One region of the Streptomyces sp. NPDC058257 genome, then DNA from elsewhere that is predicted to be linked to it. Evidence: riboswitches for the same ligand, from Rfam matches in the RefSeq annotation. Region 1 holds a riboswitch; the other holds the start of a gene.
What was found. Region 1 has a riboswitch for cobalamin ahead of ACFVXC_RS28320 (cobalamin biosynthesis protein). Riboswitches for the same ligand answer to the same signal wherever they lie in the genome.
Positions count from the first base shown of each region.

Region 2: linked by a shared signal. The riboswitch ahead of ACFVXC_RS26815 (ABC transporter substrate-binding protein) and the one ahead of ACFVXC_RS28320 (cobalamin biosynthesis protein) in region 1 are both predicted to bind cobalamin.

Region 1 is NZ_JBHVXJ010000013.1:173,378-177,580, reverse strand. Features, by position in the region: gene ACFVXC_RS28330 (anion permease) at 1-946, shown strand, start outside; gene ACFVXC_RS28325 (hypothetical protein) at 959-1,204, shown strand; cobalamin riboswitch at 1,311-1,454, shown strand; gene ACFVXC_RS28320 (cobalamin biosynthesis protein) at 1,576-2,514, shown strand; gene ACFVXC_RS28315 (cobyric acid synthase) at 2,514-4,082, shown strand; gene ACFVXC_RS28310 (putative cobaltochelatase) at 4,129-4,203, shown strand, end outside.
Region 2 is NZ_JBHVXJ010000012.1:114,587-118,789, forward strand. Features, by position in the region: gene ACFVXC_RS26800 (haloacid dehalogenase-like hydrolase) at 1-144, opposite strand, end outside; gene ACFVXC_RS26805 (helix-turn-helix domain-containing protein) at 381-1,247, shown strand; gene ACFVXC_RS26810 (VOC family protein) at 1,253-1,747, shown strand; cobalamin riboswitch at 1,817-2,003, shown strand; gene ACFVXC_RS26815 (ABC transporter substrate-binding protein) at 2,069-3,109, shown strand; gene ACFVXC_RS26820 (FecCD family ABC transporter permease) at 3,256-4,203, shown strand, end outside.

The sequences.
Region 1 (4,203 bases):
CCTCATCGGCGCCGCGGTCATGTCAATGGGCTGGTCGTCGATCAACGGCGGCACCGTCGTCACCAAGATCCTGCTCCCCGCGATCGCCGCGCCCCTCGTCGCCGGCATCGCGGCGACGCTGGCCACGCGCCTGACGTACCGCATCGGGCGCAACACCGACACCAAGGCGACCGCCAAGGGCTACCGCACCGGTCAGATCGCCTCCGCGGGCCTCGTCTCGCTGGCGCACGGCACGAACGACGCGCAGAAGACGATGGGCATCATCACGCTCGCCCTGATCACCGGCGGCGTCCTGAACCCGGGCGCCAACCCCCCGATGTGGGTCATCGTCTCGGCCGGCATCGCCATCGCCCTCGGCACCTACCTCGGTGGCTGGCGCATCATCCGCACGATGGGCAAGGGTCTGACGGACCTCGCGCCGCAGCAGGGCTTCGCCGCCCAGACCAGCGCCGCGACCGCGATCCTGGCCTCCTCGCACATCGGCTTCTCGCTCTCCACCACCCAGGTCTGCTCGGGCGCCGTGATGGGCGCGGGCCTCGGCCGCAAGGGCGGTGTGGTCCGCTGGTCCACGGCGACGCGCATGTTCGTCGCCTGGGGCCTCACGCTCCCGGCCGCCGGTCTGGTCGGCGCGGGCGCCGAGTTCCTCACCAAGCAGGGTCCCTGGGGCGTCGCGGCGACCGCCGCGCTCCTGGTGACCGGCGCCGCCGTCATCTGGGCGCTGTCCCGGCGCGACGCCGTCGACCACACGAACGTCGCCGACGACGAGATCGGCGGCTCTCCGGCCGCCGAGCCCGCCGGTGTCGTGACCACCGCGATCGCCGCCGTCACGCCGCCGCCCACCGGCTCGGCCGTGACGACCTCGGACGTCGACCTCGTCAAGGCCACCATCCCGGCCCCGCCCCCGACCGGCACCGTGGCGGACCCCGCCCGGCCCGCCACGGTGTAAGGACAAGTCAGCATGAACATCGACTGGGCAGCTCTCGGCTCCGTGTTCGGAGTCAGCCTCGCGGTGACGGTGGCCCTGGTGGGCCTGTTCACCCTCGGCATCGTCGGCCTCTCCAAGCGCGAGGCGGCGACGTCCGGCGCCACTTCGACCGCTGCCACCGCGGGCGGGCCCCCGGTGGCGGCGCGCACGGGCGCGTACGTGTGCTTCGCGCTCTGCGCGGCGGCGGTGGCGTACGGGATCTATCTGATCGTCGCCTGACGATCGCAGCTCCGGGTGGGGCGCGGGACGCTTCGGCGTCCCGCACCCCACCTCTGTCTGTGGGCCTCGGCACACTCTCCCGCCCCAGGTCAACGGCAAGTTGACGGGCGTTCGCGGGCGTGGTGGACTGCCGGAGCCATTACGGCGGCAGAAGAGGAAGCCGGTGCGAATCCGGCGCGGTCCCGCCACTGTCATCGAGGAGACGACTCCTCGGAAGCCAGGAACTCTCGCCGCCGATCTCGTCGAATCAGGGCGCGGACACCCTGAGTGAGGACATATCGCCATGTGCGGCCGCCCGTTGCCGGTCTCTGTGCCCCTGCCTGTCCAGGCCGGGCCCCTCGCTCCCCTCCGCGCCACGGCCGGCTGAAGCCATGCGTGCCGATCGCGACTTCGCGTACGGCGCCGCCGCCGGCCTCCTCGGTGATCTGTTCCTCGGCGATCCTCGCCGCGGGCATCCGGTCGCCGCGTTCGGCCGGGCCGCGGGAGCCGTCGAGCGTGTGCTGTGGCGTGACCACCGCGGGTGGGGCGCCCTGCATGCCGTGGTGTGCGCCGGGGGCGCGGCCGGTGCCGCCGCCCTCGTCTCTTCCCTTGTACGTGACTCACGCCCCGCATCCCTCGCGCTGACCGCCGCCACCACCTGGGCCGTGGTCGGCGGGACCTCCCTTGGCCGCGAGGCGCGGGCCGTCGGCGGTGCGCTCGCCGCCGGGGACATCGAGGTGGCCAGGGAGCGCCTTCCGCATCTGTGCGGGCGGGATCCGCAGGCGCTCGACGCCGATGGCATCGCGCGGGCCGTGGTCGAGTCCGTCGCCGAGAACACGTCCGACGCGGTCGTCGGCGCCCTGGTGTGGGGCGCGCTCGGCGGGGTTCCCGGGCTTGTCGCCTTCCGGGCCGTGAACACGCTCGACGCCATGGTCGGGCACAAGTCGGTGAAGTACCGGAGGTACGGGTGGGCCTCCGCGCGGCTCGACGACGTTCTGGGGTGGCCCGGGGCCCGGCTCACCGCGGTGCTCGCGGCTGCCGCCGGTGACGCACCACGAGGAGCCCTGAAGGCCTGGCACGCGGACGCGGGCAAGCATCCGAGCCCCAACGCGGGGCCCGTCGAGACCGCCTTCGCGGGGGCGTTGGGGGTACGGCTCGGGGGGACCCTCTCGTACGGAGGCCGGGTCGAGCACCGGCCTGTCCTGAACGGGGACGGGCGGGACGTCGAAGTCGCCGACATCGAGCGGGCCGTGAAGCTTTCGCGACGGGTGGGGCTGCTTGCCCTGGGGGTCGCGGCCGTGGTGAGCACTATGCGGAAAGGCAGGGCCTGATGAGTGGTGGGCTGCTCGTTGCCGGGACCACGTCCGACGCGGGGAAGAGCGTGATCACCGCCGGGATCTGCCGGTGGCTGGCCCGCGAGGGCGTCTCCGTCGCGCCCTTCAAGGCGCAGAACATGTCCCTCAACTCCTTCGTCACACGCGAAGGCGCCGAGATCGGGCGGGCCCAGGCCATGCAGGCGCAGGCCGCCCGGGTCGAGCCGAGCGCGCTGATGAACCCCGTGCTGCTCAAGCCGGGCAGTGACCGCAGCAGCCAGGTCGTCCTCATGGGGAAGCCCGTGGGCGAGATGAGCGCGCGCGGGTTCTTCGGGGGGTCCGGGGGGTCGTCCCCCGGGGGAGGACTGCACGGTGGGCGCCAGGAACAGCTGCTCTCCACCGTCGTGGGATGCCTCGAAGAACTTCGGGGCAGCTATGACGCCGTGATCTGCGAAGGCGCGGGCAGTCCGGCCGAGATCAATCTGCGGCGTACGGACATCGTGAACATGGGGATCGCGCGGGCCGCCCGCTTCCCGGTCGTCGTGGTCGGCGACATCGACCGCGGCGGCGTCTTCGCCTCGTTCTTCGGTACGACCGCGCTACTCAGCGCCGAGGACCAGGAACTGGTCGCCGGTTATCTCGTCAACAAGTTCCGGGGCGACGTCTCGCTGCTCGAACCCGGGCTCGACATGCTGCACGGGCTCACCGGGCGGCGCACGTTCGGTGTGCTGCCCTTCCAGCACGGCCTCGGCATCGACGAGGAGGACGGCCTTCGGGTGTCCCTGCGGGGCGCCGTGCGGGAGTCCGTCGTCGCTCCCCCGGTCGGTGAGGACGTGCTGCGGGTCGCCGTCTGTGCCCTGCCGCTGATGTCGAACTTCACGGACGTGGACGCCCTGGCCGCCGAACCCGGCGTCGTGGTGCGGTTCGTGGACCGCGCCGACGAGCTGGTCGACGCCGATCTCGTGGTCGTACCGGGGACGCGCGGCACCGTCCGCGCCCTTCAGTGGCTGCGCGAGCGCGGTCTCGCGGACGCCATCGCGCGGCGCGCTGCCGAGGGGCGGCCCGTGCTCGGGATCTGCGGGGGCTTCCAGGTGCTCGGCGAGCACATCGAGGACGACGTCGAGTCGCGGGCAGGGGCCGTGGACGGGCTCGGCCTGCTGCCCGTGCGGGTGCGGTTCGCGCGCGAGAAGACCCTCGCGCGGCCGGTAGGTGAGGCGCTCGGCGAACCCGTCGAGGGGTACGAGATCCATCACGGCGTCGCCGAAGTCCTGGGCGGAGAGGCCTTCTTGGACGGCTGCCGCGTCGGCGAGGTGTGGGGCACGCACTGGCACGGCTCGCTGGAGAGCGACGCGTTCCGGCGCCGCTTCCTGGCCGAGGTCGCCCGCGCCGCCGGACGCCGCTTCGTGCCCGCGCCCGACACCAGCTTCGCCGCACTGCGCGAGGAGCAGCTCGACCTGCTCGGCGACCTGATCGAGCAGCATGCGGACACGGACGCGCTGCTCCGCCTGATCGAGACCGGCGCCCCGTCCGGCCTCCCCTTCATCGCACCCGGGGCGCCCGCACGACCGGCGGAGGGGGACGGGTGAGAGCCGCCGCCCCCTGCCCCGCCCTGAACCACGTAATGGAGGCCTTGTGAGTACCCCCTATCCGTTCACCGCCCTCGTCGGGCAGGACGACCTGCGGCTCGCCCTGCTGCTCAACGCCGTC
Region 2 (4,203 bases), on a different contig from region 1:
GGAGGTCTTCGCGGCGGTTCTCGCCGAGGCGTCCGCGGCCGTCGCGTCCGTGCTCGGCCAGAGAGCCGTGCCCGCGAGAACGGCCGCGGTGAGCGCGCCCGCCGTGCCGAGTACGGCCAGCTTTTCCTTTGCCTTTACTGCCATGGTTCTGTGCCCCCTGAGAGCGGTCTGCGCCCCGTCCGGAGCGGCGGGTCATCGTATGGGGTGGGGCAGCGGATTCCCATGATCGACATCACCGGACGGAACGGGCATGGGTCGGCCGTGGGCGGGTAGTGACGTAGTGGCATCGGACACCTGCCGGGCCGCTCGGGCTTGCTCAGGTGCGCTCCGGCCCGCTCGCGGGCCTGCTTCCCAGCGGCGCTCATCGCATACTGGTGTGCATGGAGACCGTCTCCCGCGAGTTCGTGCGGGCCGCTCCGCGGCTCGACGGCATGGTCGTGTCCGCCGTCGGCTACCGCACGGCGGGTGAGCGGCCCGGCCTGCACCGCGGCCTGCCGTCCCCGTATCTGACGCTGATCTTCTCGCTGGACGGCCCCGTCGCCACCGGCCTCAGCCCCGAGCAGGCGGTCGGCCCCGATGCCATCCGCACGGACATCGTCCTGGGCGGCCTGCACCAGTCCCCGGCGTACGTCGTGCGGCCCGAGCACGAGGCGGGCATCCAGCTCGCCGTGCATCCGCTCGCCGCCCGCGCCCTGTTCGGCGTACCGGCCTCGGAGCTGACCGGTGGCCTGGTGACGTCCGGCGCGCAGGTGATGGGGCGCCGCGCCGTCGACGTACGGGAGCTGCTGTGCGAGCAGGGTGGGTGGGAGGAGCGATTCGCCTCCCTGTCCGGCTACCTGAGGCAGCGCGTGGCCGACGCCGACGCGGACGCAGCCGTACGGCCCGAGGTCGCCGAGGCCTGGGCCTGGCTGGCCCGGCACCGGGGCGTCGGCACCCTGCGCGGCCTCTCCCGGCACGTGGCGCTCAGTGAACGCCGCCTGACCACGCTCTTCCGTGCCGAGACGGGCCTGAGCCCCAAGCAGGCGGGCCGTCTGATGCGCTTCCAGCGCGCCCGCGACGCCGTCGTACGCCCTGTCGCCTCGGGCGGCGCCCCCGACCTGGCCCGAGTCGCCGCCGACTGCGGCTATTACGACCACTCCCACCTGGTACGGGACTTCCGGCAGTACACCGGGGTGAGCCCCAGCGGCTGGCTGGCCGAAGAGTGCCGGAATATCCAAGCCGGGAGCCATGGCGGGGGCGAAGAGTAGGACTCATGGACACCAACGAGAAGCAGCAGCCCCAGTCCCAGCCCCAGTCCCAGCCCCAGTCCCAGCCCCAGCCCCGGTCCGCCTCCGCTTCGGCCGGGCGTGCCCCCGATGTCTGGCCGTCGCTCCAGGCCAACGACGCCCCCGCCCTGATCGACTTCCTGGTCGGCACGGTCGGCTTCCTGCGCACCGCCGTCTACGAGGACGGCGACCGCGTGGCCCACGCCGAGCTCGACTGGCCCGAGGGCGGCGCCGTGATGCTCGGCTCGTACGACGAGAAGTCGCAGGAATGGTGCCTGAAGCCGGGCACCTTCGGGGCGTACGTCGTCACCGATCACGTGGACGACCTCTACCAGCGGCTCAGCGCCGCCGGAGTGGAGATCATCCGCGAGATCGAGGACCTGCCGTACGGCAGCCGGGAGTTCGCGATCGCCGACCCCGAGGGCAACAAGTGGTCCTTCGGCACCTACCGCGGCGCACCCAGGCCCGACCAGGCGTCCTGACTGCCATTCTGACCAGGCATTCTGACGGGTGTCCTGACCAGGCATTCTGACGGGCGTCCTGGCCTCGCGTGATAGCTTGCGGACGCCAGTCGACCCACACCAGGGCCAGGGAATCCGGTGCGAATCCGGAACTGACGCGCAGCGGTGAGGGGGTACGGGCGGGGCCACGGCCACTGGGCGTCCACGGACGCCTGGGAAGGCGCCCCGTCCGGCCGATCCCCGAGTCCGAAGACCTGCTGGCGCCTTCGCCCGCGCACCGAGCGGCGGAGGTGACGAAGCAGGCCAGGCTCCGCGTATGAGCCGTGAGACTCAAGGGATCGTGTGTCCTCCACAGCCCGTCGTGTACGTATACCCGTCCTCCTCAGTGCGGCTCTGGTCGTCACTCTGACCTCCTGCGGCGGCTCGCCTGCTTCCTCCACCACGGACAAGAAGGCCGACGGCTATCCACTGACCCTGACCTCCTGCGGCAAGAAGGCGGAGATCAAGGCGCCGCCGCAGCGGGCGGTCTCCCTCGACCAGGGCTCCACCGAGATCCTGCTCTCCCTCGGCCTCGCGGACCGCATGGTCGGCACCGGGACCTGGACGGACCCGGTGCTCAAGGGCCTGGAGAAGGACAACGCCAAGGTGCCCCGGATCGCCGACAGCTACCCCTCCTTCGAGAAGGTCCTCGCCAAGGAACCGGACTTCGTCACCGCGTCCTTCCTGGCGACGGTCAGCAAGGGCGGCGTCGCGGACCGCGCCAAGTTCGCCGAACTGGGCGTACCCGCCTACGTCTCACCGTCCGACTGCGCGGGCAAGGACAACAGCGGCGACGGTGACGGCAAGCGGGTCAAGACGCTGACCATGGACACGGTGTACGGCGAGGTGCGGGACCTGGCCAAGGCCTTCGGGGTCGAGAAGCGCGGCGAACGCCTGATCACGGAGCTCAAGGGCCGGGTGGCGAAGGCCACGAAGGAGATCGACGCGTCCGACACGACCCTCCTCTACTGGTTCGCCAACTCCGACGCCCCCTACATCGCGGGCTGCTGCGGAGCGCCGGGCATCATCACCCGCGAGCTCGGCACGGAGAACGTCTTCGACGACACCCGCGAGGAGTGGCCCCAGATCAACTGGGAGACGGTGGCGGACCGCGACCCGGACGTCCTGGTCATCGGCGACCTCACCCGCAAGTCGCAGACGGCCGAGAGCGCGAAGAAGAAGATCGAGTTCCTGGAGTCCAACCCGGTCACCAAGAACCTGACCGCGGTGAAGAAGAAGCGGTACGTGCTGCTGAGCGGCCAGGCCATGAACCCGACGATCCGTACGGTGGACGGCGTGGAGCAAGTCGCCGACGCGTTGCGCGAGTTCGGGCTCGACAAGTGAGGGGCGGCGCCGGTTTCGGCGCCCGTGCCCGTTCCCGTTCCCGTGCCCGTTCCGGTGTCGGTGCCCGTTCCGGTGTCGGTGTCGGTGTCGGTGTCGGTGTCGGTGTCGGCGCTGGCGTCGGTTCCCGTGTCGGCGTCGCGGGCGGTGTGCGCCGCGTCCTGCTCTGGACGTCGGGATTCGCCGCCCTCGCCCTCTCCGTGGCGGTGGCCGTCACGATCGGCCCCGCCGACATCTCCGTACCGGACGTGTGGTCGGCGGTGGCGGCCCACCTCGGCTGGGGCGAGGCGACGCTGACGCCGATCCGGGACGGCATCGTCTGGAACCTGCGCATGCCGCGCACGCTTCTCGCGGCGGTCTGCGGCGCGGGCCTCGCGGTGTGCGGAACGGTCCTCCAGTCCCTCCTGCGCAATCCGCTGGCCGACCCCTTCGTGCTCGGTGTCTCCTCGGGCGCTTCCACGGGGGCGGTCGCGATCGTCGTCCTGGGGGTCGGCGGGGGAGTGGTGTCGATCTCAGCGGGGGCTTTCGTGGGGGCCCTCTGCTCGTTCGCCCTCGTCCTGCTGCTCAGCCACACCCTGGGCGGGAGCACCGACAGGGTGGTGCTTTCCGGGGTGGCGGCGATGCAGCTCTTCTCCGCGCTCACTTCCTTCGTGATCCTTACGGCGGGCGACGCGGAGACGACGCGGGGTGTCCTGTTCTGGCTGCTCGGCTCGTTGAGCGGGGTGGGCTGGACGGACGTCTGGCTGTGCGGGGCGGTGCTCGTCGTCGCGCTCGTGATCTGCCTGGCGCATGCCCGCACCCTGGACGCGTTCGTGTTCGGCCAGGACGCGGCGGCGACGCTGGGAGTCCACGTGGCCCGCACCCGCCTCCTGCTGCTCTCCACCACGGCCCTGCTCACGGCGGCGCTGGTCAGCAGCGCGGGTGCCATCGGCTTCGTCGGCCTGGTCCTGCCGCACGCGGCCCGCGCCCTGGTCGGCTCCGGGCACGCGCGGCTGCTCCCGGTCACGGCGCTCGCGGGCGCGGTGTTCCTGGTGTGGGTGGACACGCTTGCGCGTACGGTCCTGGACCCGCAGGAGGTCCCGGTGGGCGTGGTGACG